Regions from separate parts of the Streptomyces sp. AM25 genome, predicted to be linked through region 2. Evidence: riboswitches for the same ligand, from Rfam matches in the RefSeq annotation. Region 2 holds a riboswitch; the other holds the start of a gene.
The links. Region 2 has a riboswitch for thiamine pyrophosphate ahead of thiO (glycine oxidase ThiO). Riboswitches for the same ligand answer to the same signal wherever they lie in the genome.

Region 1 (15,134 bases), on a different contig from region 2:
CACCTACGTCTACGACGAGCACGGCAAGCGCTACCTCGACGGTCTCGCCGGCCTGTTCGTGGTGCAGGCCGGCCACGGCCGCGCCGAGCTGGCCGAGGCGGCCGCCAAGCAGGCCCAGGAGCTCGCCTTCTTCCCCGTGTGGAGCTACGCGCACCCCAAGGCCGTCGAACTGGCCGAGCGGCTGGCCCACTACGCCCCGGGCGACCTCAACAAGGTCTTCTTCACCACCGGCGGCGGCGAGGCCGTCGAGACCGCGTGGAAGCTGGCGAAGCAGTACCACAAGCTCACCGGCAACCCCATGAAGTACAAGGTCATATCCCGCGCCGTCGCCTACCACGGCACGCCGCAGGGCGCCCTGGCCATCACCGGACTCCCGGCCCTCAAGGCCCCCTTCGAGCCCCTGGTCCCCGGTGCCCACAAGGTGCCCAACACCAACATCTACCGCGCGCCGATCCACGGCGACGACCCCGAGGCCTTCGGCCGCTGGGCCGCCGACCAGATCGAGCAGCAGATCCTCTTCGAGGGCCCCGACACCGTCGCCGCGGTCTTCCTGGAGCCCGTGCAGAACGCGGGCGGCTGCTTCCCGCCGCCTCCCGGCTACTTCCAGCGCGTGCGCGAGATCTGCGACACCTACGACGTGCTGCTCGTCTCCGACGAGGTCATCTGCGCCTTCGGCCGGCTCGGCACCATGTTCGCGTGCGACAAGTTCGGCTACGTGCCGGACATCATCACCTGCGCCAAGGGCATGACCTCCGGCTACTCCCCCATCGGCGCCGCCGTCGTCTCCGACCGCATCGCCGAGCCGTTCTTCAAGGGCAGCAACACCTTCCTGCACGGCTACACCTTCGGCGGCCACCCGGTCTCCGCGGCGGTCGCGCTCGCCAACCTCGACATCTTCGAGCGCGAGGGCCTCAACCAGCACGTCCTCGACAACGAGGCCGCGTTCCACGGCACCCTCTCCAAGCTGCACGACCTGCCGATCGTCGGCGACGTGCGCGGCAACGGCTTCTTCTACGGCATCGAGCTGGTGAAGGACAAGGTCACCAAGGAGTCGTTCACGCCCGAGGAGTGCGAGCGGCTGCTCTACGGCTTCGTCTCCAAGAAGCTCTTCGAGAACGGGCTGTACTGCCGCGCGGACGACCGCGGCGACCCGGTCGTCCAGCTAGCGCCGCCGCTGATCTCCGACCAGTCGACCTTCGACGAGATCGAACAGATCGTCCGCGGCGTCCTGACAGAGGCGTGGGAGAGGATCTGATCGACGTCCGGCGCATGGCCGCCGCAGCACACGGGTAGTCCTCGGGGCGGTTGGGACCGATGGGATGAGTCCGATGGGAGGAAAGTCGGTCTCCTGCGCCGAGCCTGGACGGAGGCTAGGATCCCGGTTCCGTACGGTGCCAGTGACCCAATGGCCTCCGGTTCGTTCACCCGGACAGGGGAACGGACCCTTCATTGACCCGAGGTGTGCTTCACATGGTGGCCCCGCCGGACAACGACGTGCTCTGGGCACGTGGCCTGCACTACTCCTACAGCGGTTCCCCCGCCCTCACGGGCGTCTCGATCGGTGTCCGCGAAGGCGAGGTCCTGGCTGTCACGGGGCCGCGCGGCGCCGGGAAGACCACGCTTCTGAAGTGCCTGTCGGGCCAGTTGCTGGCCGACCCCGGCGAGGTGTGGTTCAACAGCGCACCGGTGCACACGCTCTCCCGCGCCGCCCGCGAGCGGCTGCGCCGCGAGCGCTTCGGGTGGATCGACTCCACCCCGCACCTGGTCCCGGAGCTGTCGGGCTGGGAGAACGCGGCGCTCCCGCTGCTGGTGCGGGGCACGGCCCACCGGGCGGCCAAACAGACGGCCCTGGAGTGGCTGGAGCGGCTCGACGTCGGTGACTGTGCGCGCAAGAAGCCCGGTGCACTGACGCAGGCGCAGCGCCAGCGGATCGCCATCGCCCGCGCGCTGGCCGCCGAGCCGACCGTGGTCTTCGCCGACGAACCGACCGCCCCCCTGCACAGCGCCGACCGCGCCCAGGTGCTGCGCACCCTGACCACGGCCGCCCGCTCGCACCACATCACGGTCGTCCTGGCCACGCTGGACGACGAGAGCAGCGCACTTGCCGACCGCTCGGTCACGCTGGTCGACGGCCGCCGCGGCGGCGGAATCCCGGTGCCGGACGCGACCGAGGGGGAGGGCAGAGCGGCGTGCTCAGTCTCCGCCTAGCACGCGGGGCGCACCCGCTCGTCCTGCTGCGCCGGCTGCTGGTCGCACTGGCCGCGTCGGGGGTCGGTTTCCTGCTGCTGTGCACGCTGGGGTTCGCGGTGGCGCACCCCGGGCAGCCGGAGGAGTCGCTGGTGCGGCTGCTGTGGTGCGTGATCCCGCTGGCCGCCGCGGTGCAGTTCGCGGTCGCCGTGGCCCGTTCGGACCCGGCGACGCGTCCGCGCGACGGGCTGGACGCGGCGGGGTTCGGCCCGGTGCAGCTGTCGCTGCTCGCGGCGGCGTCGACCGCCGCGGCCTGCCTGGCCGGCAGCGGCCTCGCCCTCCTGGTCTACCTGGAACTCCGCGGCGACCTGGGCGGCACCCCGCTCAGCGGTGCGGCGGCGCATCTGCTGGATGCGGACGCCGGGCTCCCGTGGGGCGCGGCCCTCACCCTGCTGGGCCTGCTGCCCGCGCTCGCAGCAGGCGCGTGCGCCGTGCTGCTGCGCCCGCGCAAGGAGCGCACGGGCCGCGCCCCGGAGCCCGCCGGGCCGGGTGCCGCGGAGGGCGCGCGCCGCGAACCCCGGCCGACCTACGCCGGGTTGCCCTGGGGCGTCGCGGTCATTGCGACGGGCCTCGCCCTGGAGGCGTACGTGGGCCACGCCCCGGCGCCCGAGCCGGGCGCCCTGCTGGCGCTGCCGGGCCGGGAGGGATCCGCCTCCCCCGGCCTGCTCGGCGGCTGGCTGCTGGCCTGCGCCGGCCTGGTGCTGGCCGGGCCGGGCCTGACCCACTGGTGCGGGGCGCTGCTGGCCGCCGGACGGCCGGGGGCCGTGCGGCTGCTGGCCGGGCGGATACTGCAGGACGCCGCGACCCGGATCGGCAGGCCGCTCGGCGTGCTGTGCGCGGTCGCCTCCGGCGCCCTGGCCGCGGTCGAGCTCTACGGCGCGGCCTGGGAGAACTCGGGTCCCCGCCCGTTCGGTCCGCTCACCGGCCTGGGGGCCGCCGTGGTGATGGCCTGCGTCACGGCCACCGCGATCACCGCGGCCCTGGAGGCCCGGCAGACCCGCGGCGAGACCACGACGGCCCTGCTGCGCCTGGGGATTCCACTGTCCCTGCTGCGCGGCGCGGCCGCCGTGCGGACGTGCGTGATGCTGGCCGTGCTGACGCCGCTGACCTGGGCGGTCGCGGAGCTGGCCGCGCTCCCGCTCACCCGCTGACTGATCACGACTTTTGACCAGTTCTTGACTTGAAGCAACTCCGGCCCCGAAATCCACGTCTGCTACAGGCACGACGGTGTACTGATTTTCGGGTGAACGGAGCAATTGGTGATCATCGGCCTTGTGACGGCTGTCGCGGCCTCGGTCTGTTACGGCACGGGCTCGGTCCTGCAAGCCGTGGGCTCGCGGAAGTCGGCCCGCAGGGAGGCCGCAGCGGCCTCCGGCACGGGGACCACCCAGCACGGCGGACCGAGCCTCTCCTCGACCGCGAAGGCCGCGGTGACCTGGGAGTTCATGGTCGGCACGGTGCTGGACTTCCTGGGCTTCGGGCTCGGCGCGCTGGCCGCACGGATGCTGCCGCTGTTCCTCTCGCAGACGGTCATCAGCGCCAACCTCATCGTCACCGCCCTGCTGAGCATCAAGCTCCTGGGCATCCGGCTCACCAGGCCGGAGCGGATATCCATCGGCGTCGTCTGCTCGGCCCTGGTGCTGCTGGCCACGGCGGCGGGCCACGAGGGCAGCGGCGACGCCGCGATGTCCACGCACTGGTGGCTGCTGGTCATCTCCGTCGTGCTGATGGGCGGCGGCACCATCGCGGTGCGCCTGATGGGCTCGCGCGCCGCGATCCTCGCCGGCCTGCTGTCCGGCCTCGGCTTCGGCGCGATCGGCGTGGGCGTACGCATCCTGAACGGCATCGACCCCTTCGACCTGCCGACCCTCATCGCCGACCCGGCCCTCTACGCGATCCTCATCTCCGGCACGGTCGGCATGTACCTGCACACGGTCGCCCTGCAGATCGGCTCGGTGAACGGCGCCACGGCGGCCCTGGTCGTGGGCGAAACGGTCCTGCCCGGCATCATCGGCGTCATGTGGCTCGGCGACGCCTCCCGCGAAGGCTTCGCATGGGTGGCGATCCTGGGCTTCCTGCTGGCGGTGGCGGGCGCAGTGGCGGTGGCGTGGTTCGGCGAACCGGAGGGCCACTCGGCCGCGCCGGAACCGGAACGGGAACCCGAACCGGCCAGGTCATAGCGTTCGGGGCAATCGGGGGGCGGGCGAATACCGGGGGCCGGGGGCGGAGCCCCCGGTCACGGCCTCAGCGGAGGACGACCACCTCGGCCACGTCGAACCGCACCCCCACCCGCTCCCCCGGCCCCGGCGCCTCACCGAGCCGGCAAACCGCCTCCAACTCCGGCCCGCACTCGGGCCGCACCCGCACGGCCACCCGGTCCCCGCGGAACGTCCGCGAAACCACCTCGCCCGGCACCCCCTCCGCAACCGCCCCCAGCCGAACCCCGGCCGGCCGCACCAGCACCCGGCACACCCCCTCCGGCGTCCCCGCCGGCACCGGCACCCGGCCCCACACGGTGTCGGCCCGCTCCCCGCTCACCGTCGCCTCGACGATGTTGTCGAAACCGAGGAAGCGCGCCACGAACTCCGACGCCGGCCGCTGCCACACCTCCAGCGGGGTCCCCGACTGCGCGATGCGCCCGTCGCGCATCACCACCACCCGGTCGGCCAGCGCGAACGCCTCGCCCTGGTCGTGCGTGACGGCCAGCACGGTCGTCCCCAACCGCCCGAACAGCTCGCGCAGTTCGGCCACCAGCCGCTCGCGCAGGCCCCTGTCGAGCTGGCCGAGCGGTTCGTCCAGCATCAGCAGCCGCGGCTCCGGGGCGAGGGCCCGCGCCAGGGCGACACGCTGCTGTTCGCCGCCGGACAGCGCCGCGACCGCGCGCCGCTGCGCGCCCGGCAGACCCACGAGGTCGAGCAGCCCGGCGACCCTGCGCTCCGTCTCGGCCCGCCCGGCCCTGCGCATGCGCAGGCCGAAGCCGACGTTGCCCGCGACGTCCCGCTGCGGGAAGAGCTGGTGGTCCTGGAACATCAGGCCCACGCCGCGCTTGTGGACGGGCACACCGCCCTGGTCCTCGCCCCCGAGGAACACCCGCCCGGCGTCGGGGCGTTGCAGCCCGGCGACGACCCGCAGCAGCGTGGACTTGCCGCTGCCGCTCGGCCCGAGCACGCAGACGGTCTCGTGCTCGGCGACGTCGAGGTCCACGGCGTCCAGCACCGCACGCTCACCGAAGCGGACGGTCACGCCGTCGAGTCGCAGCATGGACATCAGAACTCTCCCGTACGGTCGGTGCGCAGGCGTTCCAGCACCAGCAGCGCCGCGGCGCACACCAGCATCAGGATCGTGCTGAGGGCCATCGCCTGCCCGTAGTTGAGCTCCCCGGGGCGGCCGAGCAGCCGGGCCACGGCCACCGGAAGGGTCGGGCTGTCGGGGCGGGCGATGAAGACGGTCGCCCCGAACTCGCCCAGCGAGACGGCGAAGGCGAAGCCCGCCGCGACCGCCAGCGCCCGCCCCACGAGCGGCAGGTCGACCTCGCGCCACGCCCGCAGCGGCGAGGCGCCCAGCACGGCGGCGGCCTCGCGCAGCCGGTGGTCGACCGCGCGCAGGACCGGCAGCATGGTCCGTACGACGAAGGGCACGCCCACCAGGGCCTGGGCCAGCGGCACCAGGATCCAGGACGTCCGCAGGTCCAGCGGGGGTTCGTCGAGGCTGATGAGGAAGCCGAATCCGACGGTGACGGCCGAGGTGCCCAGCGGCAGCATCAGCAGGGCGTCGAAACCGCGGACGAGCCTGCCCTCCCGCCGGGTCAGCGCCGCGGCGGCGAGACCGCCGACGACGACGGCGACGGCGGTGGCGGCCAGCCCGTAGGCCGCGGAGTTGCCGATGGCCTCCAGCGGGGCGACGACGAAGGTGCCGCCGTTGTCGCCGGCCGAGGCGAGGGCGCGGTAGAAGGCGAGCCCGTAGCCGTCGGGCCCGTCGAAGGAGCGCAGGACGAGGACGGCGAGCGGCAGGAGCACCAGCAGGGCGACCGTGCCGAGGACGGAGGCCAGCAGGGCCCACTGGCCCGCCCCCTGCGGGCGGCGCGCGGTCCGTGCCGCGCTCACCAGCCGCAGGGTGGCCTCGCGGCGGCGCACGGTCCGGGCGTGCACCGCGAGCAGCAGGGCCACGGCCAGGAACTGCAGCAGCGTGAGCACCGCGGCCGTGGGCAGGTCCAGCAGTTGTGCGGTCTGCTGGTAGATCTCCACCTCGAGCGTGGCGTAGCGCGGTCCGCCGAGGATCTGGACGACGCCGAAGGAGGTGAAGGTGAACAGGAAGACCATCAGCGCCGCCGCCGCGACGGAGGGCGCGAGCGCGGGCAGCGTCACGCGCCGCCAGGCGGCCAGACGGCCCGCACCGAGCACGCGGGCGGCCTCCTCCTGGCGGGGGTCGAGCTGGGCCCACAGGCCGCCGACGGTCCGTACGACCACGGCGTAGTTGAAGAAGACGTGGGCGACGAGGATCGCCCAGACCGTGGTGTCCAGGCGGATGCCCCACCACTCGTCCAGCAGTCCGCCGTGCCCCAGCAGCGCCAGGAAGGCGGAGCCGGCGACGACGGTCGGCAGCACGAACGGAACGGTGACCACGGCCCGCAGAAGCTGCTTGCCGGGGAAGTCGAAACGCGCGAAGACGTACGCGCCGGGGAGCGCGAGCGCGAGCGCGAGGGCCGTGGAGGCGGCGGCCTGCCACGTGGTGAACCACAGGACGTGGCCCGTCTCCGGATCGGCGAGCACCTCGCCGATCCGGCCGAACTGCCACTGCCCGTCGCTCTGCAGTCCGCGGGAGACGATCGAGGCGACGGGGAAGGCGAAGAAGACTCCGAAGAAAGCGAGCGGCAGGGCCATCAGACCGAGCCGCGTTACCGTCCGCCGGGCGGTCACACGGGGCGCCTTTTCGGCGTCCCGTGCGGTCACTCCGGAACGGTCCGCTTCGGGACGGCCTACTTCAGGACGAGCGAGGACCATGCCTTGACCCACTGGTCACGGTTCTTGGCGATCTTCTGCGGGTCGACGGTGGCCGAACTGTCGATCTGCGCGCCGTACTTGGTGAACACCTCGGGCAGCTTGGCGTCCTGGTTCGCCGGCTTGACGAACATCTGGAGCGGCATGTCCTCCTGGAACGTCTTGCTCAGCAGGAAGTCGATCAGGGCCTTGCCGCCGTCGGGGTTCTTGGCGCCCTTGAGCAGTCCGGCGAACTCGGTCTGCCGGAAGCACGTACCGGTCGCGACGCCGGTGGGGGCGTCCTTGGGGTCCGGCTGCGGCTTCATGTCGAGCACCTCGGCCGGCGGGCTGGAGGCGTAGGAGACGACGAGCGGCTTGTCGCCCTTGGCCTTCTTGCCGGCGGCGGAGCCGGAGAAGCGGCTGTTGTAGGCCTGCTCCCAGCCGTCGACGACCTCGACGTTGTTGTCCTTCAGCTTCTTCCAGTAGTCCTGCCACCCTCCCCCAGAGGCTTCGCCCTGGGAGGTACCCCCATCGCCGAACTTGGCAATGGTGGCGAGCTGGAAGGCGAGGCCCGGGGAGGAGGTGGCGGAGTTCTCCGTGACGAGGAGGTTCTTGTACTCCGGCTTGACCAGGTCGTCGAGCGTCTGCGGCGGGGCCAGCTTGTGGTCGGCGAAGTAGGCGCGGTCGTAGTTGACGCAGATGTCGCCCGTGTCGATGGGCGTCACGCGGTGCTGCGCGGCATCGAGCTGGAGGTCGCCGGGCACCCGGTCCAGGCCCTTGGCCTCGTACGAGGTGAACAGCTCGTTGTCGAGCGCGCGCGACAGCAGCGTGTTGTCGACGCCGAAGAAGACGTCGCCCTGCGGGTGGCTCTTGGAGAGGATGGCCTGGTTGACCGCCTGGCCCGCGTCGCCGCTCTTGAGCACCTTGACGGTGTAGCCGGTCTGCTGCGTGAACTCCTTGAGCACGGAGTCCGAGGCGGCGAAGGAGTCGTGCGAGACGAGCGTGACGGTCTTGTCGCCCTTGCCGCCCGACGACTCGGAGCTCTTCGAGCTGCCGGAGCCGCCGCACGCGGCGAGCGCGGGCAGGCCGAGCACGCCGACGAGGGCGGCCCCGAGGGCACGCCGGAGGGTGGTGTTCATGGTCGAGCTGACTCCCTACGCCGGTACTAACCGGATCAGGTCCGAGGGTCTGCGGGCCGTGCCGCACTCTCAGCGCTGTGTGCGCTCCCCTGTCGGATGTTCATTTGTGCGAATGATGCAGATGGACAGTATCAGCCGGGCAATCGGCCGGGCTCAGCGCTCGGTGGCGGCGAGCTGGCCGCAGGCCCCGTCGATCTCCTGACCGCGGGTGTCCCGGACGGTGACGGGCACGCCGTGCGCGGCGATCGCCGCGACGAAGGCCCGCTCGTCCTCGGGACGGGAGGCCGTCCACTTCGACCCCGGGGTGGGGTTGAGCGGGATCAGGTTGACGTGCACCCGCTTGCCCTTGAGCAGCCGGCCCAGCAGGTCGCCGCGCCACGCCTGGTCGTTGATGTCGCGGATCAGGGCGTACTCGATGGAGATCCGACGGCCGGACCTCTCCGCGTACTCCCAGGCGGCGTCCAGGACCTCGCGGACCTTCCAGCGGGTGTTGACCGGCACCAGGGTGTCGCGCAGCTCGTCGTCGGGCGCGTGCAGCGAGACCGCGAGGCGGCACTTGAAGCCCTCGTCCGCGAACCGGTGCATCGCGGGGACCAGGCCGACCGTGGAGACGGTGATGCCGCGCTGCGACAGCCCGAGGCCGTCCGGCTCGGGGTCGGTGAGCCGACGGATGGCACCGACCACGCGGTTGTAGTTGGCGAGCGGCTCGCCCATCCCCATGAAGACGATGTTGGACAGCCGCGCCGGGCCTCCGGGCACCTCGCCGTCGCGCAGCGCGCGCATGCCGTCCACGATCTGGTGCACGATCTCGGCGGTCGACAGGTTGCGCTCCAGACCGGCCTGACCGGTCGCGCAGAACGGGCAGTTCATGCCGCAGCCCGCCTGGGAGCTGATGCACATGGTGACGCGGTCGGGGTAGCGCATCAGCACCGACTCGACGAGCTTGCCGTCGTGCAGCCGCCAGAGGGTCTTGCGGGTGGTGTCGTTGTCGCACGAGATGTGCCGCACCACGCTCATCAGCTGGGGCAGCAGCTCGCTCGCGAGCTTCTCGCGCGCGGCGGCCGGGATGTCGGTCCATGCCTCCGGGTCGTGCGCGTACCGGGCGAAGTAGTGCTGGGACAGCTGCTTCGCGCGGAACGGCTTCTCGCCGATCGCGGCGACGGCCTCGCGGCGTTCGGCGGGGCTGAGGTCGGCAAGGTGCCGCGGGGGCTTCTTGGCTCCGCGGGGGGCGACGAAAGTGAGTTCTCCGGGCTTAGGCATGGTTCTTCCAGTGTCGCAGACGTACGGAACGGGGCCCGCCGTCCAGCGGACAGCAGGCCCCGTACCAATAAAAGTGCAGCTCAGGAGCCGACGAAGACCACCATCAGCAGCCAGACCACCGGCGCGGTCGGCAGCAGGGAGTCCAGCCGGTCCATGATCCCGCCGTGGCCCGGCAGCAGGGCGCCCATGTCCTTGATGCCCAGGTCCCGCTTGATCATGGACTCGCCCAGGTCGCCCAGGGTGGCGCTGACCGCGACCGCGAGGCCCAGCAGCAGGCCCTGCCACCAGGCGCCGTCGTCGATCAGGAACTGCATGCACAGCGCGCCCGCCACCATCGCGAACGCCACCGCGCCGACCAGGCCCTCACGGGTTTTGCCGGGGCTGATGCGCGGCGCGAGCTTGTGCTTGCCGAACCGCCAGCCCACCGCGTAGGCACCGGTGTCGCTGACCACCGTGAGGATCAGGAAGGTCAGCACCCGCCAGGCGCCGTCCCCCGCGGCCAGCATCAGCGCCACGAAGGTGGCCAGGAACGGCACGTAGAAGGCCGCGAAGAGGCCGGCGGTGACGTCCTTGAGGTAGTCATCCGGCGGCTCCGTCATCCGCCAGACGAGCACCGCGAGCGCGGTGAAGGCCATGGCGACCCAGGCGCCCTCGGAACCGTTGACGTAGCCCGCGACCACCATCGCCGCGCCGCCGATCGCCAGCGGCACCAGGGGAGCCCTGATGCCCTTCCGCTCCGCGAGCCGGGAGGTCAGCTCCCACAGCCCGACCACCACGGCGAGCACGATCACGCCGAGGAAGACGGGCTTGTAGACGAACAGGGAGGCGAGGATGACGGCACCGAGGCCGACCCCGACCCCTATCGCGGCCCGCAGGTCGCGGCCCGCGCTCTTCTTCGACGCCTGGGGGGCGGCGGGCTCCTGCGGCCGGATGTCGGGCTCCTGTTCATCGCGGAACAGGGGGCCGCCGACATGAGCGGCACCCTGCTCACGGTCGTCCTGGTCTCCGCCTGCGTCGGGCACGATGGGCATGGGGCGAGTCTGCGCCGCCAGGCCCGCCTCGTGCAGAGGACCCGCCGGGCCGACGGATCCCCCGTCGGGGGACCACCGGTGTCCCATGTGCGGCGGAGCTCCCCAGGATGCGTCGTTCATCAGACCTCGAGGAGCTCGGATTCCTTGTGCTTGAGCAGCTCGTCCACCTGCGCGACGTACTTCGCGGTGGTGTCGTCGAGCTCCTTCTCGGCGCGGCGCACCTCGTCCTCGCCGGACTCCTTGTCCTTGACCAGCTTGTCCAGGGAGTCCTTGGCCTTGCGGCGGACGGAACGGATGGAGACCTTCGCGTCCTCACCCTTGCCCTTGGCGACCTTGATGAACTCGCGACGGCGCTCCTCGGTGAGCTCGGGGAAGTTCACACGGATGATGTTGCCGTCGTTGCTCGGGTTGACGCCGAGGTCGGAGTCGCGGATGGCCTGCTCGATGTTGCGCAGCGCGCTCTTGTCGAACGGCGTGACGACGGCCATGCGCGGCTCGGGCACCGAGAACGACGCCAGCTGGTTGATCGGCGTCAGTGCACCGTAGTAGTCGGCCACGATCTTGTTGAACATCGCGGGGTGCGCACGCCCGGTGCGGATCGCCGCGAAGTCCTCCTTGGCGACCACAACGGCCTTCTCCATCTTCTCCTCGGCCTCGAGGAGGATCTCTTCGATCACCACTTGCTCCTGGTGTTATCAGTAAGCAGAGCCTCGCCCCTGCGCGCGTCTTCTCCTGCACGGTGTCCGACCGGCAGGCAGTTGTCCATCCCCGTGCCGAGGGTCTTCCCGCGGCGCGGAGTTGCCGCCCCGGGCCCGCCGAGGCCGTCGGCGGGCGGTACGGGCGGCCGTGCGGGCTCTCAGTCCCGCGAGCCCTGGTCGCTCACGAGCGTGCCGATCTTCTCACCCTTGACCGCACGGGCGATGTTGCCCTCGGCGAGCAGCTCGAAGACGAGGATCGGCAGCTTGTTGTCCATGCACAGGCTGATGGCCGTGGCGTCGGCGACCTTGAGGCCGCGGGCGAGCACCTCGCCGTACTCCAGCGCGTCGAACTTGACCGCGTCGGGGTTCTTCTTCGGGTCGTCGTCGTAGACCCCGTCGACGCCGTTCTTGCCCATGAGGATCGCCTCGGCGTGGATCTCCAGGGCGCGCTGGGCAGCGGTGGTGTCCGTGGAGAAGTAGGGCATGCCCATGCCCGCGCCGAAGATCACGACGCGGCCCTTCTCCAGGTGGCGCACGGCGCGCAGCGGGATGAACGGCTCGGCGACCTGGCCCATGGTGATGCCGGTCTGCACCCGCGTCTCGACGCCTTCCTTGACCAGGAAGTCCTGGAGGGCGAGGGAGTTCATCACGGTGCCGAGCATGCCCATGTAGTCCGAGCGGGCCCGGTCCATGCCGCGCTGCTGGAGCTCGGCGCCGCGGAAGAAGTTGCCGCCGCCGATGACGACGGCGATCTCGTAGCCCTCGCGGACCACGGCCGCGATCTCACGGGCGATGGCGTGCACGACATCGGGGTCGACGCCGAGCCCGCCGCCGCCGGCGAAGGCTTCACCTGACAGTTTCAGCAGGAACCGGCGACGTGTGTCCTTGGCGGCGCTGTTGTCGGCGGCCTGCGTGGCGTCCGCACCCTGATTCATTGGAATTCTCCTCGTGCACATACGAAGAAGGCCATTGCCGGACGGGTTCTCTTCGAATCCCTCTGCGGCAATGGCCTCCTCGTCACATCAGCGGCCGGCCGGTGGACGGTCGGCTGCATACGACCCTAGCGGGTCGCAGGTCGTTCGCTGCCCTGCCGGGCGGCTCAGGCGCCGACGCGGATGCGCGCGAAGCGCTTCAGCGTGACACCGGCCTCGTCCAGGATCTTCTGGACGGTCTTCTTGTTGTCCTTGGCGAAGGGCTGGTCCAGCAGGACCTGCTCCTTGAAGAAGCCGGTGACGCGACCCTCGACGATCTTCGGAAGGGCGGCCTCGGGCTTGCCCTCCTCGCGCGCGGTGGCCTCGGCGACGCGGCGCTCGTTCTCCACGACCTCGGCCGGGATGGCGTCGCGGGAGAGGAACTTCGGCGCGAAGGCGGCGATGTGCTGCGCGACGTCCTTGGCGACCTCGGCGTTCTCCTTGTCCAGCTCGACCAGCACGCCGACCTGCGGGGGCAGGTCCGCGGCGGTGCGGTGCATGTACGCGGAGACGTAGCCGTCGGCGAAGGCGGCGAAGCGGTCCACGACGATCTTCTCGCCGAGGGTGGCGTTGGCCTCGTCCACGAACGCCTGGACGGTCTTGCCGGCCTCGATCTCGGAGGCCATCAGGGCCTCGACGTCGGCCGGAGCGACCTTGGCGACGTGGGCGGCCAGGGCCTCCGCGACGGCCACGAACTTCTCGCCCTTGGCGACGAAGTCGGTCTCGCACTTGAGCTCGACGATGACGCCGGAGGTGTTGTCGGCGGCGATGCTCGAGACGACCGCACCGTTCTCGGTGGTGCGGCTCTCGCGCTTGGCCACGCCCTTCAGGCCCTTGACGCGGACGATCTCGACGGCCTTCTCGAGGTTGCCCTCGGCCTCGTCGAGCGCCTTCTTGCAGTCCATCATGCCGGCGCCGGTCTGCTCGCGGAGCTTCTTGACGTCAGCGGCGGTGAAGTTCGCCATCCTTGAATCCTTCTCGTGCACTACGCCTGGTCCCGGGCCCTGGGCTCCGGGCATGGGCTGGTCCGTCTTGAGGTCACCACAACGACCGGGCCCCGTCCAACGGACGGGATCCGGCCGTGGATCCACCGGGACACCGCGGGGGCACCGGCCCCCGCGGTGCGGTGCGGCAGGTCAGGCCTGCTCGGCGTCCGTGGCCGGCTTCTCGGCCTCGGCGGGGGCCTCGGCAGGGGCCTCGGCGGCGGCGGGGGCCTCGGCCTCGTCGGCCTTCTTCTCGCCCTCGAGCAGGTCGCGCTCCCACTCGGCCAGCGGCTCGCCCGCGGCCTTCTCGCCCTTGCCCTCGGTGGCAACACCGGAGCGGGCGATGAGGCCCTCGGCGACGGCGTCGGCGATCACGCGGGTGAGCAGGGTGACGGAGCGGATGGCGTCGTCGTTGCCCGGGATCTTGTAGTCGACCTCGTCGGGGTCGCAGTTGGTGTCGAGGATGGCGACGACCGGGATGCGGAGCTTGCGCGCCTCACCGACGGCGATGTGCTCCTTCTTGGTGTCGACGACCCAGACGGCGCTCGGCACCTTCTGCATCTCGCGGATGCCGCCGAGGGTCTTCTCCAGCTTGGCCTTCTCGCGGGAGAGGACCAGGAGCTCCTTCTTGGTGAGGCCGGAGGCGGCCACGTCCTCGAAGTCGATGAGCTCGAGCTCCTTCAGGCGCTGCAGGCGCTTGTAGACGGTCGAGAAGTTGGTGAGCATGCCGCCCAGCCAGCGCTGGTTGACGTAGGGCATGCCGACGCGGGTCGCCTGCTCGGCGATGGCCTCCTGGGCCTGCTTCTTCGTGCCGACGAACATGATGGAGCCGCCGTGCGCGACGGTCTCCTTGACGAACTCGTAGGCGCGGTCGATGTACGACAGCGACTGGAGCAGGTCGATGATGTAGATGCCGTTGCGCTCCGTGAAGATGAAACGCTTCATCTTCGGGTTCCAACGACGGGTCTGGTGACCGAAGTGGACGCCGCTCTCCAGCAGCTCCCGCATCGTGACGACGGCCATGGCCGCGCTCCTTGAGATACTCGGTTTCCACGGCGGCCGGCCGGCCGCCGCTCCTGACGCCCCGACGCGCCAGCCGTCACACTCCGTGTGCACACAGGAGATGCCGGACCGAGGGACACGTCCACCGGGCAACCGGTGGCGGGGCGTGCGAAGTCGACCCGGTGACCCGGATCGCCATGAGAAGTGTACGGGACCGGAGAAGGCCCGGGTGACGGCGTTGTGCACAACCCGCGAGTAGTCCACAGATCCCGGTCAAGATCCCCGCAATCCGCCGCGATCCGTCACCGTGAGCACATGCGACGGCACCACGTGCAACAGCACGCATCCGGTCTCTTCCGCCTCTTCGGTCTCTTCTGTCTGGCGGTGGCGCTCTGTATCTGCGCCCCGCCCGCCGGTGCGGCACTGCTGTCGGCGGCCCCGGCCGGCCGCGGTGCGGACCGGGCCTGGCCCGTGGCGGGGGCGCGGGGCGGGCGGCCGCCGGTGGTGCGGGGCTGGGAGCCGCCGCCGGTGCGCTGGGCGGCCGGGCACCGCGGCGTGGATCTCGGCGCCCGCGCGGGCGCCCCGGTGCGGGCGGCCGCGCCGGGCATGGTGTCCTTCGCGGGGACGGTCGCGGGCCGCGGCGTGCTGTCGGTGGAGCTGGACGGGACCGGCAGCCCGCCCCTGCGCACGACGTACGAACCGGTGCGGGCGACGGTGCACGAGGGCGACTACGTGGCGGCGGGCCAGGTGGTGGGCCTCCTCGACGCGGGCCTCTCCCACTGCCCGGGAAGCTGCCTGCACTGGGGGCTGCTGCGCGGGGACGTCTA
Region 2 (15,134 bases):
GGCGTCGGCCTCGTTCTTTCCGGTGACGTCCGGGACCGTGATCATCTCCTTGCCCTTGGAGAGGGTCACCGTGACCGTGTCGCCCTCGGCGCCCTTCTCGCCCCTGCCCGGTGACTGCTGGGCCACCGTGCCCTTGTCCTTGGGCGAGTAGACCTGGGTGTCCGCGACCTTGATCTGCAGCCCGGCGTCGCGCAGCGCCGCCGTGGCGTCGGCCACCGTCATGCCGGTCACGTCGGGCACGTTCAGCTGTCGGCCCTTGCTGACGACGAGCGCCACCGCGGAGTCCGGCCGCAGCTCCTGGCCCGGCCGGGGGTCGGTGCCGAGCACGGAGCCCTTCGGGGTCTCGTCGCTGAACTGCTGCGAGACGTCGCCGACCGTCAGGCCCTTGTCCTGCAGCTGCTTCCTCGCGTCGTCCAGCGTCATGCCGACGACATTGGGGACCTGCACCTTCTGCGGACCCCGCGAGACGGTGACCGTCACCTTGCCGTTGTTGCGGATGCGCTCGCCCGGCTTGGGGTCGGTCGCGATGACGTGCCCGCGCTCGACGGTGTCGCTGAAGTCCTGGCGGACCTGCACTCCGAGCCCGGCCTTGTCCAGCTCCTGCTGCGCCTTGGGCTGGGTCATGTCCAGGACGGCCGGCACGGAGGTGAACTGACCCGCGCTGACGTACCAGACGCCCGCCCCGCCGCCCAGCAGCGCGACCAGCAGCCCGATCACCACGGCCAGCCGGTTGACGCGCCGGCGCGGCCCGGACGGCCGGTGCTGCGGCGCGGGGCCCGGCGGGGCCGGGGGAGCGGGCGGGTGCTCGAACCGGGCGGTGCGGTTGAGCAGCTCCTCCGCGGGCGGCGGCAGCGGCTGCGCCGCGGGCTGCCGCGGTATCACGCTCGTACGGTCCTCGGAACCGGCCGGGAGCGGGCTCTGCCGGGCGCCCGGCGGCACCGCGTCCAGCTGCGCGTCCGTCAGGGCCGCACGGGCGGCGCGGGTGAGCTCCAGCAGCCGCACGGCGTCGGCCGGGCGCAGTTGCGGGTCGCGGGCGGTGGCCTTGACCACCAGGCCGTCCAGCTCGGGGGCCAGGTCGGGGACCGCCTCGGACGGCAGCGGCACGTCCTCGTGCAGGTGCTGGTAGAGCACCTGGGCGGGGGTGCCGCCGGAGTGCGGCTTGGCGCCCGTGAGCATCTCGTAGAGCACCACGCCGCACGCGTAGACGTCGGCGCGCGGGTCGGCGGTGCCGTGCTCGATCTGCTCGGGGGCCAGGTACGAGACCGTGCCCAGCACCGAGCCGGTGCTCGTGCTGGTGTGCGTGTCGACGGCCCGGACCAGGCCGAAGTCCGCGACCTTGACCCGGCCGTCGTCGCCGATCAGCACGTTCTCGGGCTTCATGTCGCGGTGCACCAGCCCCGCGAGGTGGGCCGCGCCCAGCGCGGCCAGCACGGACTCGGCGACGTCCAGCGCGGCCCGCGGCTGCAGGGCCCCGCGCTCGCGCAGCACGTCGCGCAGCGTGCACCCGGCGACGTACTCCATCGCCAGGAAGACGTAGCCGCCGTCGGTGCCCTGGTCGAAGACGGCGACCACGTTGCGGTGGTCCAGGCGCGCCACGGTCTTGGCCTCGCGGATGAAACGGTCCACGAAGGCCGCGTCGGCGGCCAGCGAGGGGTGCATCACCTTGAGGGCGACCACGCGGTCGAGCCGGGTGTCCAGTGCCCGGTAGACCGTGGCCATGCCGCCCACGGCGATCCGCGCCTCGACGCGATAGCGGCCGTCGAGCAACTGATCGACGAGGGGGTCCGGCAGGGTCGTATCCACGACACACGAGTCTACGAGCCCCGGCGCCCCTCCAGCCCGCGCCCCGTCAGGGGCGCGGGGAACGGGGCGCCCCGAACCCGGGCGCCCCTTCGGGGCGCGATACCGCTAGGCCGCCCCGAACGCCGGCCGTTCCGGATCCAGTACCGCCACCCCGGCCATCGGCGACGATGCCGTCGCGAAGTGCCGCCGCGGAATCCGCCCGGCCCGGTGGGCGAGCCGCCCCGCCTCCACCGCGTGCCGCATGGCCTCCGCCATGAGCACCGGCTCCTGCGCCCGCGTCACGGCCGACGCGAGCATCACCGCCGAGCAGCCCAGCTCCATGGCCAGCGCCGCGTCCGACGCCGTGCCCGCGCCCGCGTCCAGGATCACCGGGACGGCCGCCCGCTCGGTGATCAGCTGGAAGTTGTGCGGGTTGCGGATGCCCAGGCCGGAGCCGATGGGCGAGCCCAGCGGCATGATCGCGGCGCAGCCGACGTCCTCCAGCCTGCGGGCCAGCACGGGGTCGTCGTTGGTGTACGGCAGCACGGTGAAGCCGTCGTCCACCAGGATCTCGGCCGCGTCCAGCAGTTCGATGGGGTCGGGCAGCAGGGTGCGCTCGTCGGCGATCACCTCCAGCTTGACCCAGTCCGTGCCCAGCGCCTCCCGGGCCAGCCGGGCGGTCAGGACGGCCTCGCCCGCGGTGAAGCAGCCCGCCGTGTTCGGCAGCACCCGGATGTCGTGCCGCTCCAGGAGGGACAGCACCGAGCCCTGCACGGACGCGTCCAGCCGCCGCATGGCGACCGTGGTCAGCTCGGTGCCGGAGGCCAGCAGGGCGCGCTCCAGCACGTCCAGGCTGGGCGCGCCTCCCGTGCCCATGATCAGGCGGGAGTTGAAGGGTGTGTCGGCGATGGTGAGCAGATCGTCTGCCATCGGTGCTGATCAGCCTCCCTGCACTGCGGTGAGGACCTCGACCCGGTCGCCGTCGGCGAGCGGGGTGGCCGGCCACTGGCCGCGCGGGACGACGGCCTCGTTGACGGCGGCGGCGACGCCGCCGGGGGCGGTGGTGAGGGTGGCCACCAGCCCGTCCAGCGCGGTGCCCGCGGGCAGTTCGCGGTGCTCTCCGTTGACGCTGACCCGGACGGTGGCGGTGCGGGTGTTCCCGCCGGTGGTGGTCATGCGGACTGCTCCTGGAGTGCGGGGGCGAAGCGCCGGGGGGAGAAGGGGACGGCCTCGTCGGGCAGCCGTCCGGTGGTCAGCGCCTCGGCCATCACGTCGCCGGTGAGCGGCGTGAGCAGCACGCCGTTGCGGTGGTGGCCGGTGGCCGCGAGCAGGCCCGGCAGCACGGTGGGCCCGAGCATCGGGGCGTTGTCGGGGGAGCCGGGGCGCAGGGCGGCGCGGGTCTCCACGAGCGGCAGCTCCGTGATGCCCGGTACGAGTTCGTGGGCGTCGCGCAGCAGTTCGTAGACGCCGCCCGCGGTGACGGTGGTGTCCCAGCCGAGCTCCTCCGACGTGGCGCCGAGGACCAGTTCGCCGTTCTCGCGCGGCACCAGGTACACGTGCCCGCCGCGCACGACGGCCCGCACCGTGCGGGAGAGGAAGGGCGCGTACGCGTCCGGCACCCGCAGCCGCAGGATCTGGCCCTTGACCGGCCGCACCGGCGGCAGCGCCCCCTCCGGCAGGCCCGCGAGCCGGCCGCTGCCGCTGCCCGCGGCCAGCACGGTCTGCCCGGCGGAGATCCGGGTGCCGTCGGCGAGTTCGGCGCCGGCCGCCCGGTCCCCGGCGAGCAGCGCGCGGACGGCCTCGGCGCGGTGGAAGACCACCCCGGCGCGCTCACAGGCCGTCAGCAGCGCCCCGGCCAGCCGCCGCGGATCGGTCTGGTGGTCGCCGTCGACCCGCAGCCCGCCCTGCACGCCCGGCGCCAGCATGGGCTCCAGGCGGCGGCACTCGCGCCCCGACAGCCACTGCGAGTCCAGTCCGGACCGCTGCTGCAGGGCGTGCAGTTCGCGCAGGTGCGCCCGGTCGTCCGCGTCGAGCGCGACCGCGAGCGTGCCGCAGGCGCGGTAGCCGGTGTCCTGGCCGACGGCGTCCTCCAGCTCGGCCGTGAAGGCCGGATAGCGGCGCGCGGAGGCCAGGTTGAGGGCGAGCAGCGCCTGCTCGCCGTAGTGCAGCTCGGTCACCGCGGCCAGCATCCCGGCCGCGACGGCGGTCGCCCCCGCGCCGCCGGGCGCGGGGTCGGCGACCGCCGTGCGCAGCCCGCGCTGGGCGGCCCGCCAGGCGGTGACCAGACCGATGAGACCGCCGCCTATGACGAGGACGTCGTACGTCTCCGACAGCCTCGGGGGCGCGGTGGAGGACACATGCATGGGCATCCAGCCCCTCCCTTCGCCGGCATGACCCGGATCAGGTTCGTACGGTCGGAGGCCGTCCAGCCTCCCTCTCAGCCCGGTCCGTCCGGGCTCCCGCGAGTGCTTTGCGAACCCACCCTAGTACGCCTCGCCGAGCCCCCGGAAGGGCGGCCGGGGCCAGGAGGTGCCTGACGGGGCGCCCCTCGCGGGCGGCACCGCCGTGACGCTGTGTCAGAGGTCTCGTCACCGGGTGCTCCGGAAGACGCCGTCCGCCGACCTACAGTGATCTGGTGAGCGAGCAGACGAAGACCGCAAGCGGCGGGCGCACCGTCGTCATCGCCGGCGCCGGCATGGCCGGGGTACAGACCGCCGTCGCGCTGCGCGAGCAGGGCTGGGACGGGACGATCCGGCTGCTGGGCGCCGAGCCCCACGAGCCCTACGACCGGCCGCCGCTGTCCAAGGCCGTCCTGCTCGGCAAGGCCGAGGGGTCGGCCTTCGCGGTGGACTTCGGCTCCCTGGCCATCGACCTGCGCCTCGGCGTCGGGGCCACCGGGCTGCGGGCGGACGAGCACCTGCTGGAGACCACCGCGGGCCCGCTGCCCTACGACGTCCTGGTGATCGCCACCGGCGCCGACCCCGTCTCCCTCCCCGGCAGCGCCGGCCTGCCCGACGTGCACGTGCTGCGCACCCTGGACGACGCGGAGCGGCTGCGCCCGGTGCTGGCCGGTCGGCACGACGTCGTCGCCGTCGGGGCCGGCTGGATCGGTGCGGAGTTCGCCACGGCGGCCCGCGAGGCCGGCTGCCGGGTCACCGTGGTGGAGGCCGCGGACCGGCCACTGGCGGGCGCGATGCCCGCCGAGGTCGCCGCCCACATGACCGAGTGGTACGCCCAGGCCGGCGCCCGGCTGCTCACCGGCACCGGCGTGGCCGCCGTGGAGCCCGGCGCCGTGGTGCTCACCGACGGCACCCGGCTGCCGGCCGACGCCGTGGTCGTCGGCATCGGCGCCCGCCCGGCGACCGGCTGGCTCGCCGGCTCGGGCGTCGAGATCGCGGAGGACGGCTCCGTCGTCACCGACGACCGGCTGCACACCTCGCTGCCGGACGTCTACGCGGTCGGCGACTGCTCCTCCTTCCCCTCCGCCCGGTACGGGCAGCGGCTGCTGGTGCACCACTGGGACAACGCCCTCCAGGGGCCGCGGACCGTCGCGGAGAACATCGTCCACGGCCCGGACGAGGCGCCGGTCTACGACCCGGTGCCGTACTTCTGGTCCGAGCAGTTCGGGCGGTTCGTCCAGTACGCGGGGCACCACGCCGCCGCCGACGAGACGATCTGGCGCGGCGACCCCGACGGGGCCGCCTGGACGGTGTGCTGGCTGCGCTCGGGCACCCTGGTCGCCCTGCTCGCCGTGGGGCGCCCGCGCGACCTGGCACAGGGGCGCCGGCTCATCGAGCAGGGCGCCGTCCTGGACCGGGAGAAGGCGGCGGACGCGTCGGTGCCGCTGAAGGGGGCGGTGCGGGCTGCCCTTCCGGCGGAGTCGTAGCCCCGTCAGGGGCGCGGGGAACTGCGCGACCAGCCCCCACCGGCCCGCAGTCGGCGCACCACCCCAGGGGTCCTGGGCGCAGCCCCTGGGGGTACCTCCTGGGGGCACCCCCAGCGGTAGCTGGGGGAGGTAGCCGGGGGACCTCGGCTGAGGGTGTCGCGGCTGATCGCGCAGTTCCCCGCGCCCCTTACGGGGCGACGCGGGGACCAAGTCGGGTCAACCCGGCTTCCGGCTGTCGGTCCCGGATGGCAGGCTTGTCCCTGTGACCGAGATTGACGAAAAGATTGATGCTCTCGTCCCCGCGTGGCTCAACCTCCCCGACATCGCCGAAAAGTTCGGCATCGAGGTGACGCGCGTGCGGCAGCTGGTCAAGGAGGGCCAGCTGATCGCCGTGCGCCGTGGTGAGAACCGAGTGCTCATGGTGCCCGCCGCCTTCATCGGCGAGGACAAGGTGGTCAAGGGCCTCGCCGGGACCCTGACCCTGCTCCGGGACGACGGCTTCAGCGACGAGGAAATGCTGGAGTGGCTCTTCACTCCGGACGAGACCCTGCCCGGCACCCCCGCGCAGGCCCTGCGCGAGAATCGCGGCACGGAGGTGAAGCGCCGCGCCCAGGCGCTCGCCGTCTGACCGACCTCACACACCGTCCGGCGTACGGGCGCGGGCCGCTGTGGCTCGCGCCCGTACGGCGCAAGAATCCCGGGGGAGACACCCGAATGCCCGTCACCGCGCGCGAGCGGCTCGCCGACGCCCGGCTGTACCTGTGCACCGACGCGCGCAGGCGCCAGGGCGACCTGCCCGAGTTCCTGGACGCCGTGCTGGCGGCCGGGGTGGACGTCGTCCAGCTGCGCGACAAGGGCATGGAGGCCGGCGAGGAGCTGGAGCACCTCGCGGTGTTCGCCGACGCCGCCCGCCGCCACGGTCGGCTCCTCGCGGTGAACGACCGCGCGGACGTCGCGCACGCCTCCCGCTCCGACGTGCTGCACCTGGGCCAGGGCGACCTGCCGGTGCCCGCGGCGCGGGCGATCCTCGGCGAGGACGTGCTCGTCGGACGCTCCACCCACGCGGAGGCGGAGGTCGACGCCGCCGTCGCCGAGCCCGGCGTGGACTACTTCTGCACCGGCCCCTGCTGGCCGACCCCCACCAAGCCGGGCCGGCACGCCCCGGGGCTCTCCCTGGTGCGCTACGCGGCCTCGCTGGCGCCCGCCCGTCCCTGGTTCGCGATCGGCGGGATCGACGCGGGCAACCTGGACGAGGTGCTGGACGCGGGGGCCCGGCGGGTCGTGGTGGTACGGGCGATCACCGAGGCGGACGATCCGGGAGCCGCGGCGGCGGAGCTCGCGCGCCGGGTCCGGGAACGCGACGTGTGACCCCGGTGTCCACGGTGTGGACACTCGGCGGATGCTTCGCGGGGCGAAGCGGGCATATCGCAAATAGGGGTTTGGGGACCGTGCCGCCGCTGGTTAACTTGCCGGTATGGCCCTTGGCACTGCTTCCACCAGGACAGACCACGCACGGACCGTCCGCGAACTGCTCGCCTCCGGTGAGCGGTCGTACTCGTTCGAATTTGCTGCACCGAAGAGCGAGAAGGGGGAGCGGACGCTGTGGAACGCCATCCGGCGCATCGAAGCCGTCGCCCCCACCTTCGTCTCCGTGACCTACGGCGCCGGCGGCTCCTCCCGTGAGGGCACCGTCCGGGCCACCGAGCGGATCGCCACCGACACCACGCTCACCCCGGTCGCCCATCTGACGGCCGTCAACCACTCCGTCGCCGAACTGCGCAACATCATCGGCCAGTACGCCGACGTCGGCATCCGCAACATGCTCGCGCTGCGCGGCGATCCGCCCGGCGACCCCATGGGCGAGTGGGTGCACCACCCCGACGGCGTGCGCCACGCGGCCGACCTGGTGCGGCTCATCAAGGAGTCCGGCGACTTCTGCGTGGGCGTCGCGGCCTTCCCGGAGATGCACCCCCGCTCCACGGACTGGGACACCGATGTCCGGTACTTCGTGGACAAATGCCGTGCGGGCGCCGACTTCGCCATCACCCAGATGTTCTTCTATCCGGAGGACTATCTGCGCCTCCGTGACCGGGTCGCCGCCGCGGGCTGTGACACTCCGATCATCCCGGAGGTCATGCCGGTCACAAATGTGCGGCAGATCGAACGATTTGCTCAGCTCAGCAACGCCGCCTTCCCTCCGGTCCTGGCGGAGCGGATCCTCGCGGTGCAGGACGATCCGGCCGCTGTACGCTCGATCGGTATCGAGTACGCGACGGAGTTGTGTGCCCGGTTGATGGCCGAGGAGATTCCCGGGCTGCATTTCATTACCCTGAATCACTCCACGGCCACGTTGGAAATCTACGAGAATCTGGGGCTGCACCAGCGGTCCTGACGGCGGCCGGTGAACGGCGGCCGGTGAGAGGGGCGTTAATGGGCTGGACGGTCCTCTACATCGCGTTCGGTGTCGTCGCGCTGTGGCTGCTCGGCGAAGTGCTGCTGCAGTACAAGGCGCGGCTGCGCTGGCGGCTGCTCGCGTTCGCCGGATTCCTCGGCGTGGTCGCGGGCGTGGTCGTCCCGTCGGTGGCGGTCATCGTCGTCGGCGCGCTGGCGTTCGCCGTGGGACAGACGTACGTGACGCTCTCGTTCCGGCGCGGCTTCGACAAGGGCTGGGCGGTCCGGCGGCGTTCGGCCCCCGCGAAGGGCAGGAAGGGCGGGCGCCGCAGGGGCAAGGGCGAACGCCCGGCCGCCCCCGAACCGGCTCCGGCCGCCCCCGCTCCCGACGCCGCCCTGGCCGCGGAGGAGACCCAGGCGTTCCCGGCGGCCGCCATGGACGACGCCACGGCGGTGCTGATGCCCGACGTGCCGCTGCAGGCACCGGCACAGGCCATGGATGCCGATGCGACGGCGGTGTACCCGGCGTACGGCGACCCCGCGCAGCAACAACAACAGCAGCAACAGCCGTATGCCTACGGGCACGAGCACGGGCAGGAACAGCAGTACGCCGCGTACTCCGACCCGTACATCGGCAACCGGCAGCAGACCTACGGGGCCTACGAGTCGTACGAGACGCAGCAGGCGCACTACGGGCAGCAACAGCAGTACGCGGCCGACGCCTACGCCCCGCAGCACTACGACATGGACACCCCGCCGGGCGGCGTGTGGGTGCCGCAGCAGCGCGACACGGAGACGCCTCCGACGGACGGACACCTGCCTCCGACGGGCGAACAGGGGTACGGCGGGCAGCAGTACCGCTACTGACCGGCGGACCTCACTGCGAGCCGCGCCAGTCCGCCCCCTCGACGACCAGCCCCGCCACCATGGCGCCCGACATCCCGGCGTGCGCCAGCCCGCCTCCCGGGTGCGCAAAGCCCCCCGCCAGGTAGAGCCCCGGCAGGGACGTCGCGTTGGCGGGCCGCAGGAACCGCCCGTCCAGGCCCGCCAGGGCGGGCGCCGGCACCCCGCCGCCCGCCGCCCCGGTCGCCGCCTCCGTGTCCGCAGGGGTGCGCACCGCGCGCCACGACTCCCGCTCCCGCAGCCCCGGCACGGCCGCCTCCGCGGCCCGCACCATGCGGTCCGCGACATCGGCCGCCGTCCGCTCGTCCGACCAGTCCACGCGGCCGCCGTGCGGCGCCACGGTCGCCGTGAGCGTCACGGCCTCGTGCTCCCCGTCCGGCCGCGTCGCCGGATCGTCGGGCCGCAGCACGGTCACCGTCGGCCGGTAACCCGCCACGGGGCCCGCGCCGAAGACGGCCTCCAGCTCCGCGGCCCGGTCGTCGCCGTGCACCACCGTGCGGTGCACCACGCCCTCCGGCCGCGCCCCGCCGAGCGCCAGGAAGACGCTGAACCGCCCGGGCGCCACGGCCCCGGGTGCCACCGGCGGCATCCCTTCCAGCCGCCCCGGGGCGACCCCGCACACCACCGTGTCCGCCTCGGCGACGCTGCCGTCGGCCAGCCGCACCCCGGCCGCGCGCCCGTCCTTCTCCACCAGCGCGACGACCTCCGCGCCGAAGAAGAACTCCACCCGGCGCGCCACGCACCGCGCGTGGAGCGCCCGGGCGAGCCCGTGCATGCCCCCGCTCACGTACCAGCTGCCGAAGGTCTGTTCCATGTAGGGCAGCACCGCCGCGCTCGCCGGGGCGCTGCGCGGGTCGAGGCCGTGGGCCAGGGCGTGGCTCTCCAGAAGCGCGGCCGGCCGCGGGTCCTGCAACTCCCGCTCGGCGACGGCCGCCAGCGTGAGCGGCCCGCTCCGGCGCCGCCACCACCCCCGCCGGGGCGGCGCCGGATACGGATCCCGGCCCAGCGCCGGGACGCGCTCCGCGTGCAGCGGCTCCTCCAGCAGGGGACGCCGCGTGGCGTCCCAGACCTCGCGCGCCCGGTTGACCAGATCGCTCCAGCGCTCTCCCGCGCCGGGACCGATCGCCCCGTCCAGCTCCTGGACGACGCCCGCCCGCGAGGCGTTGGGCAGCGAGACGTCCGTGCCGTCGGCGAAGAGGTGCCGGCTCGACGGGTCCACCTGGGACATGGCGACGCACTGCTCCAGCGGCTCCTTGCCCGTCTTGACGAACAAGTCCCGGTAGACAGCGGGCAGATGCAGCAGCCCGGGGCCGGTGTCGAAGACGAACCCGTCCCGCTCGAACCGTCCCACCGCGCCGCCGGGGGTCTCCGCGCGCTCGTACACCGCCACCCGGTGGCCCGCGACGGCCAGCCGGGCAGCGGCCGCCATCGCGCCCATCCCGGCGCCGATCACCGCAATCCGTGCCATGGGAGCGACCTTATCCGCCCCCACCGACAGCTCGGTTCCGGGCGGTTACGAGCCCGTCCGCTCGCCCTGCCACGCCGCGCCCACGTGCACCGGGGGCAGCCCCCGCAGCCGCTTCTCGTCCCGCCGCTCGCGCCGGCGCTGCAGGAAGCGGCGCACCCGCTTCCACAGGACGACGATCAGCGCGAGGCCCAGTGCGAGCAGCGTGCCCGCGATGCAGGCCGCGACGAGCGGGTGGAACAGCGCGAAGACCACGAGCCCGGCGACCGCCAGGTCCTCCAGCAGGCTCACCACGATGTTGCTGGCGGGCTCCGGCGAGGCGTTGACGGCCATCCTGGTGCCCGCCTTGACCAGATGGCTCAGCAGCGCGGCCGAGCCGCCCACCGCTCCGGCCGCCAGGTGCGTGAGCGAGCCGTCCTGGCCCGCCAGCAGCGCGCCGACCACCGCACCGGCGACCGGCCGGATCACGGTGTGCACGGCGTCCCACACCGTGTCGACGTAGGGGATCTTGTCGGCGACGGCCTCGCAGAGGAACAGCACGCCTGCCGCGATCAGCACGTCGGGCCGCTGAAGGGCCTCCGGTACCTGATCGCTGACACCGGTGGAGCCGAGAAGGCCGAGCAGCAGGACCACGGCATAGGCGTTGATCCCGCTCGCCCAGCCGCTGGTGAAAACCAAGGGGAGCACTGACACGCGCCGCATCGTAGCCCCGGCCGGGCCGGATGCTCACCTCGTGAGTATGCGTACTCAGACGCCGGGATGAGTATCCGTGCGGATGGGGCCGGGCCCGCCCGGACGGCAGAGTGGGAACGCGGAGGGGACGCGGCCGCCGGCACCGCCGACACGGGGTGGCGGAACGGCGGGGCGGCCCGGACGCGTCCGGGGGGCACGGGAGCTTCCCTTGGGGGCTCGGGGGAACACGGGGGAACGCCGCTGCCGGCGCGGACCGAGGGGCACGGTCCGTACCGGCAGCGGCGGCCGTTGCGTGATGCTTTTCAGCGGACTCGGCGAAGTCCGGTGCGGTACCGCGCCCCGAAGGGGCGCGGGGAACTGCGCGACCGGCCGAGGACGGCCCGCAGCCGTCGGACCGCATTTCCAGCGGAGCGCTCAGCGCTTGGGGCTGTCGCCGCCGACGCGGCCCTGCAGCAGCCGCGACAGCGCCGAGTGCACCTCGTCGACCGACCGCTCCGGCTGGAACGACTGCCAGTCCAGCGCCGCCACGAGCACCATCCCGAACAGCGCGGACGCCGTCAGCGGAACGTCGATCTCCTCGCTCAGCTCGCCTGCGGAGATCGCCTTCCGCAGCACGTTCTCGATGACCGCGACGGCCTGCTGCCGCACCTGCATCAGCGTCGACTGCCACGCCCTATTGGTGCGCCACAGCTCGGCCACGTACAGCTGCGTCAGCGCCGGGTAGGCGGAGATGAACTCCAGACCGGCCCGGATCATCGCGTCCAGCGCATCGACGTTGCTGCCGCCGCGGGCGGCCGTCCCGTCGGCGGCCCGCTGCAGCGAGTCCGTCAGCAGCTCGATGCCGTGCCGCAGCAGCTCCTCGAAGAGCACGGTCTTGCTCGCGAAGTTGTAGTAGACCGTGCCCTTGGCCACTCCGGCCCGCTCGGCGATCTCGTCCACCGTCGTCGAGGAGAACCCCTGCTCGGCGATCAGGGTGACCGCCGCTTCGAAGAGCTTCCGCCGGGTGTTCGTGCGGCGCGTACTGCTGCTGTCCATGACGGTGATTCTCCCTGTACGGACGGTGTCCTCGCTCACAGACTCAGCTCCGGGTGCAGCCGGTCCAGCGACCAGACCTGCTTGCCGCGCGCTGCCCAGGCGGTCAGCGCGAGCGCGCCCACGGTGAACGCGGCCAGTACGCCGCACGCCTGCCAGACGGGACCGAGCCCGCCGCCGCTGATGAGGCGGCGCAGCCCCTCGATGACGTAACTCATCGGCAGGTAGGGGTGGATGGCGTTGAAGAAGCCCGGACTGGTCTGCACGGGATACGTGCCGCCCGCGGACGTCAGCTGGAGCATCAGAAGCGCCAGGACGAGGATGCGTCCCGCCGGTCCGAAGCGTGCGTTGAGCCACTGCACGATGGATGCGAAGCACGCGGTGACCAGTACGAGGAAGCCGACGGTCCCCGCGGCGCGTTCCATCTGCAGGCCCAGCGCCCAGTGCAGCACCGACAGCAGGGCGGCCACCTGCAGCGCGCCGATCGCCACGACCGGCAGCCAGCCCGCCAGCGCGATCCGCCAGGCCGGGGCGCCTGCGGCGAGCGCACGGCGGTTGAGCGGCTGCATCAGCATGTAGGCGACCATCGCGCCCACCCAGAGGGAGAGCGGGATGAAGTACGGCGCGAACCCGGTGCCGTAGTTGGGCGCCTTGTGCAGCGCCTGCGAGGCCAGCTTGACCGGATCGGCCATCACCTCGGTGCGGGCGTCGCGGTCGCTCTTGCCGTAGTCCGGAATCTTCGACACACCGTCGTGCAGCCCGCCGGCGAGCTTGGAGGACCCGTCGGACAGCTTGAACATGCCGCCCTCCAGCGAGTCCGCGCCACTGCGCAGCTTCCCGATCCCGTCGTCGAGACCTGCGACGCCGTCCTTGGCGTCGCCCAGACCGGTGTGGAGCCGGCCGGCGCCGGTGTGGAGCTGGCCTGCGCCGTCGTGCAGCCTTCCGGCCCCGCTGTCCAGCTTCGCCGCACCGGCGGCGACCTTCTGTGCGCCGTCGTTGAGGGCGTTGACGTTGCGGACGGCGTCGTCGATGTCCTTGGCGAGCGTGGGGGCCTTGTCGTGCAGTTTCTGGGCTGCGGACTGGAGGGCGTCCAGTTGAGACGGCAGCTTGTCGAGTTCGCCGTTCTTGTTGTTGACCAAGTCGTCGAGCTTCTTGGCGCCCTTCGCCGACTCGTCGGCCGCGAAGACGGCCTTCTTGAGCTTCGGGCATGAGTTGCTCGGCTGCGTGGCGTTCTCGCAAAGGTCTGCGTACACGTCCTGCACGCCCTTGAGAGCGAGGCCGCTGGCCGCGACCATGTCGGCCGTCGCCTTCGGGGACGGCAGGTCTGCCAGGTGCTGCCGCAGGTTTCCCGCATCGTCGGCGACGTCACCGGCAATCCTGCCGATGTCCGCGGCGTTGTTCCTCAGGTACGTCGCGTCCTTGCTCGACACGGCGTCGTTCACCTTGCCGGCCAGCTGCGCGGTGCCGTCCGCCACCCGACGCGCACCGTCCGTCAACTGGCTCGCCCCGTCGGCCACCTGCCCGGCACCGTCGGCCAGTTCCCCGGACTTGGCGTCCAGCGTCCCCGCACCGGAGTGCAGCTTGTCCACCCCGTCCTCGAGCTTGCCGCTCCCCTCCTTGGCCTGGCTGAGGCCGTTCTTGAGGTCGCCGGCGCCCTTCTCGGCCTTGCCTATGCCGTCGCCCAGCTGGTCGGCGCCGTCGGCCGCCTGCTTGGTCTTGTTGTGCAGGTCGGAGAAGGAGACGAAGATCTTGTCGTAGAAGGAGCGCGACGCGTTGCGCGACGCCGCCGCGCGGACCTCGGCGAAGACCGTGCGGGAGATCGAGCCGACGATGTAGTTGTTGGCGTCGTTCGTACGGACCTGGAGTGCGCCGGTCTCCGGGGAGTTGCCCGAGCTGGAGGCGACCCGCTTGCTGAAGTCCGTGGGGATGGTCAGCGACAGGTAGTACTTGCCGCTCTCCAGGCCCTTGCGCGCGTCGGCGGCGCTGGTCTCCTCCCACTTGAAGGACGACTTGCTGCCGTGCAGGCCCTCGGTGATCGAGTCGCCGGCGGTGAGCTTCTTGCCGTCCACCGTGGCGCCCCGGTCGTCGTTGACCAGCGCCACCGGCACCTTGTCGAGCCGGCCGTAGGGGTCCCAGAAGGACCACAGGTACAGCGCGCCGTACAGCAGCGGCAGCAGCAGGAGCGCGACGAGCGCGGCGCGGGGCAGCTTGCCCCTGCCGAACCGCTTGAGCTCAAGCGCGGCCAGTTTCGGCGAACGCATGCGCCGCTCCCTTCGTCTCGTTCCCGCCGTCGGTCCTGACGACGAGCGCCCCCTCGGGCGCCTCGCTGCACACTGCCAGCACGGTTGTGCCGGCGTCCGCCACCGACCGCAGCAGCGCCCACGCCTGTGCGCGCTCCGCGTCGGAGAGCTTGAGGTCGGTGTCGTCCACGGCGATCAGCCGCGGGGTGCCGATGAGCGCCAGGGCCAGCGACAGCCGCAGGGCGGCGAGCCGTTCCAGCTCCCGTACGGCCGTCCGGCCGCCCTTCGGCAGGGCGGCGACGTCCAGCCCGGCCGCAGTCACGGCCGCGTCGATGCGCGCCCTGGTCCGCGCCGCCCGCTCGGTGCGGGACCGCAGCAGGGTCAACGGCGAGCCGCCGAAGCGGAGTTGCAGCAGGGCGCGCTCGTGCAGGTGCTCGTCGACGGTCAGGGACGCGTCGAGCTCGGCGACGCCGGGAACGTGGGCCAGCGCGCTGATGCGCCGCACCGCGGCCATCTGCTTCGGCAGCGGCAGTCCGCCCACCTCGGCGCTCCCCGCGCCCGTCCGCATGCGGCCGGTGAGGGCGAGCAGCAGACAGGTGCGTCCCGAGCCGGACGGGCCCTCGACGGCGACGAGCGAACCGGGGAGCGCATCGATGTCCACCCCGCGGAAGGCCCAGCCTCGCGGTCCCTTGACGCCGAGTCCCCGGGCTCTGATCGCGGCCCCCTGGCCGGGCGGGGCGCC

Region 1: it holds a riboswitch for thiamine pyrophosphate, as region 2 does, so the genes downstream of both, ACLHRZ_RS32115 (thiamine ABC transporter substrate-binding protein) here and thiO (glycine oxidase ThiO) in region 2, are expected to answer to the same signal.

What each region holds. Positions count from the first base shown of each region.
Region 1 is NZ_JBKIWN010000035.1:2,372-17,505, reverse strand. It holds gene ACLHRZ_RS32145 (aspartate aminotransferase family protein) at 1-1,255, shown strand, start outside; gene ACLHRZ_RS32140 (ABC transporter ATP-binding protein) at 1,471-2,208, shown strand; gene ACLHRZ_RS32135 (hypothetical protein) at 2,190-3,398, shown strand; gene ACLHRZ_RS32130 (hypothetical protein) at 3,507-4,427, shown strand; gene ACLHRZ_RS32125 (ABC transporter ATP-binding protein) at 4,492-5,514, opposite strand; gene ACLHRZ_RS32120 (ABC transporter permease) at 5,514-7,127, opposite strand; gene ACLHRZ_RS32115 (thiamine ABC transporter substrate-binding protein) at 7,223-8,362, opposite strand; TPP riboswitch at 8,358-8,463, opposite strand; gene rlmN (dual-specificity RNA methyltransferase RlmN) at 8,516-9,622, opposite strand; gene ACLHRZ_RS32105 (phosphatidate cytidylyltransferase) at 9,703-10,773, opposite strand; gene frr (ribosome recycling factor) at 10,773-11,330, opposite strand; gene pyrH (UMP kinase) at 11,510-12,286, opposite strand; gene tsf (translation elongation factor Ts) at 12,451-13,287, opposite strand; gene rpsB (30S ribosomal protein S2) at 13,459-14,328, opposite strand; partial or broken gene ACLHRZ_RS32080 (peptidoglycan DD-metalloendopeptidase family protein) at 14,623-15,084, shown strand.
Region 2 is NZ_JBKIWN010000009.1:453,713-468,846, forward strand. It holds gene pknB (Stk1 family PASTA domain-containing Ser/Thr kinase) at 1-1,803, opposite strand, end outside; gene ACLHRZ_RS14780 (thiazole synthase) at 1,909-2,712, opposite strand; gene thiS (sulfur carrier protein ThiS) at 2,722-2,958, opposite strand; gene thiO (glycine oxidase ThiO) at 2,955-4,151, opposite strand; TPP riboswitch at 4,143-4,255, opposite strand; gene ACLHRZ_RS14795 (NAD(P)/FAD-dependent oxidoreductase) at 4,418-5,668, shown strand; gene ACLHRZ_RS14800 (Rv2175c family DNA-binding protein) at 5,931-6,296, shown strand; gene thiE (thiamine phosphate synthase) at 6,383-7,036, shown strand; gene metF (methylenetetrahydrofolate reductase [NAD(P)H]) at 7,143-8,060, shown strand; gene ACLHRZ_RS14815 (hypothetical protein) at 8,099-8,926, shown strand; gene ACLHRZ_RS14820 (phytoene desaturase family protein) at 8,937-10,430, opposite strand; gene ACLHRZ_RS14825 (DUF4126 domain-containing protein) at 10,476-11,120, opposite strand; gene ACLHRZ_RS14830 (TetR/AcrR family transcriptional regulator) at 11,535-12,155, opposite strand; gene ACLHRZ_RS14835 (YhgE/Pip family protein) at 12,191-14,413, opposite strand; gene ACLHRZ_RS14840 (ATP-binding cassette domain-containing protein) at 14,385-15,134, opposite strand, start outside.